DNA from 3 places in the Mesorhizobium sp. M0898 genome. Region 1 is predicted to be linked to each of the others. Evidence: predicted binding sites of a transcription regulator. Region 1 holds the regulator's gene; each other region holds the start of a gene.
The links. Region 1 encodes LexA, which represses DNA repair genes until DNA is damaged. Its sites were predicted from a motif close to TGTTCNNNNTGTGTTCNG; they were not measured.

Region 2: the regulator LexA is predicted to act here: its motif matches at 1,450-1,467, upstream of recA (recombinase RecA).
Region 3: the regulator LexA is predicted to act here: its motif matches at 1,918-1,935, upstream of NKH90_RS21240 (ImuA family protein).

Annotation. Positions count from the first base shown of each region.
Region 1 is NZ_JAMYOE010000001.1:75,692-78,951, reverse strand. It holds gene NKH90_RS00410 (ComEC/Rec2 family competence protein) at 1-799, shown strand, start outside; gene lexA (transcriptional repressor LexA) at 793-1,527, opposite strand; gene kynU (kynureninase) at 1,975-3,222, shown strand.
Region 2 is NZ_JAMYOE010000009.1:17,529-20,788, reverse strand. It holds gene recA (recombinase RecA) at 228-1,325, opposite strand; gene NKH90_RS12850 (PfkB family carbohydrate kinase) at 1,602-2,525, shown strand; gene NKH90_RS12845 (TfoX/Sxy family protein) at 2,560-2,883, opposite strand; gene NKH90_RS12840 (GFA family protein) at 2,974-3,260, shown strand, end outside.
Region 3 is NZ_JAMYOE010000022.1:9,823-13,082, reverse strand. It holds gene NKH90_RS21245 (DUF6504 family protein) at 1-880, opposite strand, end outside; gene NKH90_RS21240 (ImuA family protein) at 813-1,895, opposite strand; gene NKH90_RS21235 (metallopeptidase family protein) at 2,078-2,500, shown strand; gene NKH90_RS21230 (hypothetical protein) at 2,508-2,933, shown strand; gene NKH90_RS21225 (DUF1737 domain-containing protein) at 2,945-3,151, opposite strand; gene NKH90_RS21220 (HpcH/HpaI aldolase/citrate lyase family protein) at 3,180-3,260, opposite strand, start outside.

The DNA of each region.
Region 1 (3,260 bases):
TGTCATGGGCAAGGGGCTGACGGCGATGATCGCCCTGTCCGGGTGGATCTCGGAGCGCTCTCCGATCGATGCGGTCGGGCTGATTTCGCTGAGATCCGTCCTTCTGGTGACGATCGCCCTCGTCATTGCCAGCATGGCGACGACGTGGTTGCGGCTGGCGGCACTTCCTTTTGCGCTCGCCGGCTTGCTGACGGCAACGCAGACACGCATACCCGACGTATTGGTCTCGGAGGACGCACGGCTGGTCGCGCTGCCGATCGGCAGCGGTGAACTCGCGGTCAACCGGGCACGCCCGAATGAGTTCACCATCGACAACTGGAAACGCGCGCTCACATCAGAGGCTATCGTCGCGCCGGAAACACCTGGAAAGAACGACCCGCAATTCGACATTGCCGATCCGGCCGACCTACCGCCGGGCATGCCGTTCATTTGCACGGACGGCCTCTGCCTTGCCAGGCATCCATCCGGCGCGATCATCGCGCAAGCCAAGGACCGCGATACTGCGCGGCCAGCCTGCGCCTTTGCCAGCTTGATCGTCATCGACGACGCCACCGCCCATAACCCCTGCTACTACGACCGGCTGGTCCTCGTCGTCACCAAACGGCAACTGGCGCGCGCGGGAAGTGCCGCCGTCTATTTCGATCCACAAGCGGCAACACGCGCCGAGATCCGCTTCGCCGTCGAAAAATCATACCGGCCCTGGCACGTGCAGCGGAAATTTTCACGCGCGGCACGGGGCCTGCCGCCATACCGCCGGGCCGACAACCCCAAAGCCGGCGCCAAGGGCGGAGCTCAGTAGCGGCGGATCAGTCCGACGAGCTTGCCCTGCACCTTGACCCTGTCTGGTCCGAAGATGCGCGTCTCGTAGGCCGGATTGGCGGCTTCCAGGGCGATCGAGGCGCCCTTGCGGCGGAACCGCTTCAGCGTCGCTTCCTCCTCGTCGACCAGTGCCACCACGATCTCACCGGGGCTCGCCGTATCGGCATTGCGGATGATCACCGTGTCGCCGTCGAAAATGCCGGCCTCGATCATCGAATCGCCTTTGACCTCCAGCGCATAATGCTCGCCGCCCATGATCATATCCGGCGGCACCGAAATCGAATGCGTCTGGTGCTGGATGGCGTCGATCGGCACACCGGCAGCGATGCGGCCCATCACCGGGATCGAAACGGCGGCGACGACATCGTCGTCATTTCCGGCTGCGGGCACGCGCGACGATGTCGGCTTGCCTTGCCGAGGGGCGCCTTGCCCAAGACTGCCCTGGATGACACTCGGCGAGAACTTGCGTGCCGCATTGAGGCCGGGGGCGATCGAGTCAGGCAGGCGTAGCACCTCCAGCGCACGGGCCCGGTTGGGCAAACGGCGAATGAAGCCGCGCTCCTCCAGCGCCGTAATCAGCCGGTGGATTCCGGATTTGGAAGCCAGGTCGAGCGCTTCCTTCATCTCGTCGAATGAAGGCGGGATACCGCTTTCCTTCAACCTTTCGTGGATGAACATAAGCAGTTCGTGTTGTTTGCGTGTCAGCATAGCGACCCCCAACAGAATCAGAAAAACAAACCCAGAACAAACACTATCTGTTCCAGTTGTGTTCCGCAACTGTTTAAAGTTTAATGAATGCGTTAAGGCTCGGGAAACAAACGACGTCCCCTACCGGCGTACCGCATTTTCACCGCCGCGAGCCTCATCGCCTTGATTCTGCTTTCGTTTGCGCCCTTCTGGCCTCCTAGAAGGCGGCACTGGCATCGGCCGTCGGTCGGCAAAAGGCACGGAATTGAACCCGTATCGACTGTGCGGTTTGGTCAATGCACCGTGAACGAAACGAACTCAAAACGCCAACCTCGGGTTAAGTCCCGGTTTCCACCGCCTGGTCAGGCTGCTTCTCGCCGGTGGAGCCTTGCTGCGCGCAACCAAGTAATGGAAGAACAGTCGATGCGTGTCCGACGTTGCGTTGGATCTTGGGGGAGCAGACAAATCATGACAGGAATTCCCGATCTCGTGGCCATAAAGGCGATGGATGCCGCGGATCCGCTGCGCGCGATGCGCGACCGCTTTGTGTTGCCGCAAGGAGTGATCTATCTCGACGGCAATTCGCTAGGAGCTGCTTCACGTGCCGCTTTCGATGAACTGCACAAGGCCGCGACCGAAGAATGGTCGTATGATCTCATCCGCGCATGGAACACCGCCGGCTGGTTCAACATGCCGCTTGAACTTGGCGACCAGCTCGGGCGCCTGATCGGTGCCGCGGCCGGCCAGACGGTGGTCTGCGACACGACATCGGTCAACATCTACAAGCTGCTGCACGCCGCCATGGCCATGCGACCGGAGCGGCAGGTCATCGTCGCCGAGGGCGATAGTTTTCCGACGGACCTCTACATGGCTGAGGGTGTGGTTTCGACGCGAAAAGATACGCTGCTGCGCCTCTCGGGAGTCGACGCGCCGACCATCGAAGAGCTGATCGACGAACGCACCGCTGTGGTGCTGGTCAACCACGTCAACTATAAGTCGGGCGAACTGCGCGACATGCCGGCGCTGACGCGCAGGGCTCAGGAAGCCGGGGCGATGATCGTCTGGGATCTCTGCCACACCGCCGGCGCGATGCCAGTCGAACTCGACAAGGCAAACGCCGATTTTGCCGTTGGCTGCACCTACAAATATCTGAATGGCGGCCCGGGCGCGCCTGCCTTCATCTATGCGGCTGAGCGGCATCTTTCCGACATCCAGCAGCCGCTCACCGGCTGGTGGGGCCATGCACGGCCCTTCGCCTTCGAGCCAGGCTATGCGGCCGGCACCGGCATCCGCCGGTTTCTGTGCGGCACGCAGCCGGTCTTGTCGATGCGCACGCTGAAGGGCGCGCTCGACATCTGGAACGATGTCGACATGACGGCGGTGCGCAAGAAGAGCATCGCGCTGGCGGATCTGTTCATCGAGCTTGTCGAGGCAAAGTGCGGCACGTACGGGCTCACGCTCGAAAGCACGCGCGATGGGGAAAAACGCGGCAGCCAGATTTCATTCATGCATGAGCATGGCTACCAGGTCATGCGCGCGCTGATCGAACGTGGCGTGATCGGCGATTTTCGCGCGCCATCGACCATGCGCTTCGGCTTCACCCCGCTCTATATCGGCTATGCCGATGTCTGGCAGGCCGTCAAAGTGCTTGAGGACATCCTGCACACCGGTGCGTGGAAGGATGCGCGCTTCGCCATCAAAGCAGCTGTCACTTGAGATTGATGCAAGAGCTGGAATCGTGAGGCTGGCGACGA
Region 2 (3,260 bases), on a different contig from region 1:
CCGGCGGAAAATAGACATGGCCTTTTAGCGGTCGCACCGCAGCCTGTCCAGAAACACCAAATGGGCTCAAATCCCGGCTTTCACCAGCGCCTTGAAATGCGTCTGCCTCGCCGTCAAACGCGAACCGCCGGCCCAGGGCCGGCGGTTCGAAACGCATCGATTACGCAAACTCAAAATCAAAACATCAAATCGAAACCTGGCTGAGGCTCAGAGAGGCGTCGCTTGCCCTACATCACCCCAGCGTCGTCCTCGAAACCGTCATCGCTGCTTTCGGAGCCGCCGTTCTCAAGGAATTTCTCAGCGATCAGCCCGGCATTCTGCCGTAGCGCCAGCTCGATCTCGCGCGCCGTGTCGGGATTGTCGCGCAGGAACAGTTTTGCGTTTTCGCGGCCCTGGCCAAGACGCTGCGAATTGTAGGAGAACCAGGCGCCCGACTTTTCGACCACGCCCGCCTTGACGCCGAGATCGACCAGCTCACCGGTCTTGGAGACGCCCTCGCCATACATGATGTCGAACTCGACCACCTTGAAGGGCGGCGCCAGCTTGTTCTTGACGACCTTGACGCGGGTCTGGTTGCCGACGACCTCGTCGCGATCCTTGACCGAGCCGATGCGGCGGATGTCGAGGCGGACCGAGGCATAGAATTTCAACGCATTGCCGCCGGTCGTCGTCTCGGGCGAACCGAACATGACGCCGATCTTCATGCGGATCTGGTTGATGAAGATGACCATGGTGTTGGAGCGCGAGATCGAGGCGGTGAGCTTGCGCAGTGCCTGGCTCATCAGGCGGGCCTGCAGGCCGGGCAGCGAATCGCCCATCTCGCCTTCGATTTCCGCCCGCGGCGTCAACGCCGCCACCGAATCGACCACCAGCACGTCGATGGCGCCGGAGCGCACCAGCGTGTCGCAGATCTCGAGCGCCTGCTCGCCGGTATCGGGCTGCGAGATCAGCAGGTTTTCGAGATCGACGCCGAGCTTGCGGGCATAGACCGGGTCGAGCGCGTGCTCGGCATCGACGAAGGCGCAGATGCCGCCCTTCTTCTGGGCTTCGGCCACCGTGTGCAGCGCCAGCGTCGTCTTGCCCGAGCTTTCCGGCCCGTAGATCTCGACGATGCGGCCGCGTGGCAGGCCGCCGACGCCAAGCGCGATGTCCAGCCCAAGCGAGCCGGTCGGCACCGTTTCGATCTCGACGACCTGCTCGTTCGCGCCGAGCCGCATGATCGAGCCCTTGCCGAAGGCACGCTCGATTTGCGACAGCGCCGCATCCAGAGCCTTTGATTTGTCCACCGCTTTGTCCTCTACAAGCCGCAAAGAATTCTGAGCCATGATACATCACCCCGTGGTCGTCAATGGAGGCCGGACAATCCCGCAATCCTTAAAACAATGTACCTCATTTGTTCTCATTTGTCAATGAGCACCAAGGGTTTGAAAAATAACGCATATCCCTATTTGTTCTATTTTTGTTTCGCAATTATCGCTTCCGATGTGTCTGGCCTCGCATGCGGCGCCGTTGCCGTTACCAACCGAATCGGACCCGCGATTGCAGGGTTCCGCCCGGCGACCTAGTCTCCCCGGGCAACAGCTAAAGGGCATTTTGACGGCATGATCAAATCCCCGACGATCCTGGCCGTGGGCGGCGCCTATATCGAGCGGCGCGGCCGGGTTGCCGGCGCCTTCGTGCCAGCAGCGTCTAATCCGGGCACGATGCGCGAGCATGTCGGCGGCGCCGTCTTCAACGCCTTGCGCTGTGCGGTGCGCCGCGGCGTCTCGGCCTCGCTGCTTTCGGTGCGCGGCGGCGATGCCCTTGGCGACACGGTCTTACGCGCCGTCACCGAGGCCGGCGTTGCCGACCTGTCGGCGGTGTTCCTCGACCGAGCAACGCCAAGCCATACGATGCTGATCGACAGCGACGGCGGGCTGATCGCCGGCCTTGCCGACATGGTGCTCTACGAGCTGGCGCTTCCCAAGCAGATCCGCCGTGCCAAGGTGCGGGAAGCGATCGGTTCGGCCGACGCGGTGCTGTGCGACGCCAACCTGCCGTCGACCGCGCTGGAGCGGCTAGCGGCACTCGCCGCCGGCAAGCCGGTGTTTGCGCTTGCGGTCTCGCCCAACAAAGCGGCGCGGCTGACGCCGGTGCTCGACCGTCTGGCGATGGCCTTCATGAACCGGCACGAGGCCGGCGTGCTCGCCGGCGTCCAAATCGATCAAGGCATCGTCGACGGCCTGAGACGCGCCGGGCTGAAAAGCGGCGTGATCACCGCCGGCGACGAACCAGTGCTCGGTTTCGACGAATTGAGCGCGTTCTCGATCTCGCCACCGCCGCTGCAAAAGCGGACCGATGCTGCCGGCGCCGGCGACGCATTGGCAGGCGCCACGATCGCTGCCCTGCTGCGCGGCCTGACGCTGCGCGCGGCACTGCGCGAAGGCATTGCCGCAGCGATGCTCGTCGTCGAGAGTGCCGCCTTCACCAGCGCTGGCTTTGCCGAAGCGCTGGCGCTCGTGCCCGAGGCGCGGGAGCTGGCATGAAGTGCGGCCCGGAATTGCCGAAGCATGACGCAGCCTATTTGCCGGCGCGCCGTCCTGCCTCGTAGGCGCGGCGCGCCCAGATCGCCATCTCGTCGGGATCGTCGAACGCGCTGTCGGGAACGCTCCAATAGGGCATCGACACGAGCTTGCCGTGGCGCGAGCCGGTATAGGTCCATTGCCGGCAGCCGGCCGCTTCGAAATCCGGGGCGCTTTCGGCGTCGGCCTTCAGCATCAATTCGCCACCGATGACGATGGCGACGATGACGCCGTCGAAATAGATGCCCTTGCCGCCGAACAGCTTGCGGATGCTGACCGGGCCGAGGCCTTCGAAAAGCTCTTCTATGCGCTCGTTGTCCATGCGGCGATCATGTCACCCGGATTTCCCCTTGTCATCGCCGCAACCGGCGCCATCCTGACAAAGTGCAAATCACTTTCGTCGGAGTTTCTCATGCCGCTTCTGCTCAAAGGGTCCTGCCGGTGCAATGCCGTGCGTTTCGAGGTGGAAAGCCACACGCCGGTGCCGTTCATGCTGTGCTACTGCTCGATCTGCCGCAAGCAGCAGGGCGGCGGCGGTTTTGCCATCAATCTCGGCGCCGATTACGAGACGCTGAAAATCCAGGGCAAGCGCCATCTCGGCGTCTACCGCGCCGAGATCGAGGACGACGAGCACCCGCAACGCGAGACCTCGACCGGCGAGCGGAACTTCTGCACGAAATGCGGGACGGCACTCTGGCT
Region 3 (3,260 bases), on a different contig from region 1:
CGATATCCTGTTCGAGCGCGGCAAGCCTTTCGTGGAACAATTTCTGGATCAGCCGCGGCTCGCGCAGAGGCCGCGAGGTGCCGACGGCGATGCGGCTGACGCCGCCATCGACGCGGAAAAGCAGCAGCGCCAGCCGCCTTGCGCCCTCGCCGCGACGCTCGAGGTCGCTCTTCAAGGTGGTCGCCAGCATGCCGGTCAGCCGCTCGATGTCCTCGGTCAGCATGATCGGCTCGGCAAGGTGACGCTCGACCGAAAGCGGTGCCACCGGCAGGCGCGGCGACACGGCCTCCTCGAGGCGGCCAAGCGCCTGGTCGAGGCGCAAGAGCAGCGATGCGCCGAAGCGGCGGGCCAGCGGCGCGCGCGGTGCCGCCATGACGGCGCCCGCCGTGCGCAGGCCGACGCTTTCGAGGCTGGCGCGTACCTCCGGGTCGATGCGCAGCGCCGCCAGCGGCAAGGGCGCGAGAAGCGCTTCCTCCCCACCATCGGGCACGATGCGGTCGCCAGCAAACCGCGCCGCCGCCCAGGCAGCACCAGGCGTGGCGGCAAGCCCGGCGCGGACATCGAAGCCCTGATGGAAAAAACGCGACAGGATATCATCCAGCATCGAGCGTTCGCCGCCGAAAAGATGGGTGCAGCCGGTGACGTCGAGATAGAGGCCGTCGGTCCCGTCAAGCGCCACCAGCGGGGTGTAGCGGTCGCACCAGTCGGCGAGGCCTTCGAGCAGGCGCCGGTCGGCCTCCGGATCGGCCTCCACGATGTCGATCGAGGGATGCATGGCGCGTGCGTCGGCTATGCCCATGCCGCGCTTCAGATTAAGCGCCTCGGCCCGTTCGTCGAGGGCGGCGATGCGCTGGGTGTTCCCTTGGCGATGGCTGATCACCAGCGGCAGGTGATCCGACGGCCGGGAACGCCAGGACCGCCCCAGACGCTGCCGCAGGATCCTCTCGGCGGCGAGATGCGGAAACCACAAGGATAGGATTCTTTGGCCGTTCTGGGGCCCATTCCTGAGACCTTCCTTGCTCGCCCCGTCTTTCTTCGAATATGCGTTCATCGGGGTTCCACTCCAGTGTGAATTTTCCGGGCAAGGCCGTGCGGCTCTTGCCGATGGCGACGGTGAAGGCGGGCCGGCCGATCGAGTCGGCGAGCGGCCCGGCAAGCGTCTTACGCGTTGCCGCCGGTGCCGCCGACAGGATGAGGCGGACGGGCGCTGCCGTCGGTTCGGGCTCGCCGGCCTGGCGCAGCAGGAACAGCGGCCGGCCCGCACTCTGCGCGCGGGCGTGCAGCCGCCGCGTCGCGGTGAGGTCAAGCCGCTGCGGGCTGCCGCGGATTTCGAGGATGACGGCGGCCAGCGCCGTCATCCGGGCAGCCTCCTCGGCGATCCACAGCGCATCGAGCAGCCTTGGCGCCTCGGAAAACAGCAATTGCTCCGGCTCGATGCCGAAGAAGGCGTGAAGCCCCCTGGCATAGGGAAAGCCGGCCTCGCGGAAAACCTCGGATGTGCCGATCCACAGCACCGGCAATTGCGGCCCCTGGCTGAGGATCAGGCTGACGAGCGACAAGGCAAAACCGGCAACGGCCCCGGCATCGCGGGTCGCGGCGCCATGAAACTCGCTCACCGCCGCCTTCGGCAGGCCGCCGCTCAGCGCGGCATCGAGGCGCTCGGCGCCGGTGCGCAAAAACGCATCGGGCGGCGCCACGGCAAGGCCGCGCCGGACAATGGTCAGATTCCGAGCGGGTGTCGGATGCCGAGAGGGTGTCAGACTCTGACGAGGGACATCCGCGTCAAACGACGAACTGGCCGGCGCCTCCAGGCGCTCGGGCAAGGTCCCTTCGATCTTCGCGATCTGGCGGCGCAGGGCAAAAACAGTCTCCCGCGCCACGGCGCTTGTCGCCATGACGGTCAGCTCCACTCACACTTGTTCCTGTTATGTTCTCTAGGATTCCAGAGGTCGCCCGAAGAGTCAAGCGGAGTCATGGGGAATTTATTCCTGTAGTGGGGGCATGGCACGGGCACTCCAGCCCGACCATTTGCCGAGTCCGGCCTGAAAGCCTATATGCCGGGATCAAAGGACAAAGCATGGCTCGCATCTACCAAACACGCATCTGGCACGACCAGCTTTCGCCAACGATGGAGGAAATCGAGCTCCTGGCGCTGGAGGCCTATGCCCATCTGCCGGAGGACTTTCGCAAGTTGACCGGCGAGATCGTCATTCAGATCGCCGAATTCCCGACCGACGAGATCATGGACGACCTTTCGCTGGAAACGCCCTTCGACCTGCTCGGCCTGTTCGAGGGGCGCGGCATCGCCGAGCGCTGGAATCCGCAGACCGGCGAGGGGCCGAACCGCATCACCCTCTATCGTCGCGCCATCCTCGACTACTGGGCCGAGAACGAGGAAACGCTGGGCGACATCGTCACCCATGTGCTGATCCACGAGATCGGCCACCATTTCGGCCTGTCGGACGACGATATGGAGAAGATCGAGGAAGCGGCTGAATAGCACTCAGATGACAGAAGCAGAATTTGCCGATCTGATCGATTGCAATTGGCCATATCACGACATTTCAGTGAGCCGGGTACTGATCGAATCCGCAGTGAGGATTTCGCCGAATGCCGCATTCTTAGCACTTAGCGAGCTTTGCCACCTGCCCGCAAGTGCTGCCGTCGAGCCCGCCATTCTCCTAGCTCTGGTCGACTTTTGGCTATCCGAAGTCGACCACCCGGTGGCATCTCTGACTGCAGAATGCGCGATCTCCTTGATCGAACGCAAGCGCCTGCCGGTTCCCGAGATACTTACAAAGATGGGTTACGTCTCCGGTTATCCCGGTCTCCTTGCAGCACTATCGATACTCTATTTCAGCTGCGATGACATCGACGGGCTCGCAGACGCGCGGCTCAACGAAATCAGAGCCGTCTGGGAAAGGCTGCCGTAGCCGGTAGCACCTTACCAATCGCTGAGCTTGGTGTCGGGGCCGTATTCCTGGCCCTCGATGTCCTTCACCACGGCCTGGCCGCAGCGCATGGTCTTGGCTTCCTGGTCATAGGCATAGGTCGGCGAGCCGAACAGGTGCCAGCCCTTGTTCAACGCCGCCGTCACCTTGTGGCAGAAGCTGGAATCGTCCGGACCGGACAGAAAACGGTAGAGTTTCATTCTTCAATCCTGTCGTCAGTTGCGTTAGTCATGCGCGAACAGCGGCGGCCTTCGCCAGCAGTTTTTCGGCCTGCGCCAGATGCAGCCGCTCGACCATCTTGCCGTTCAG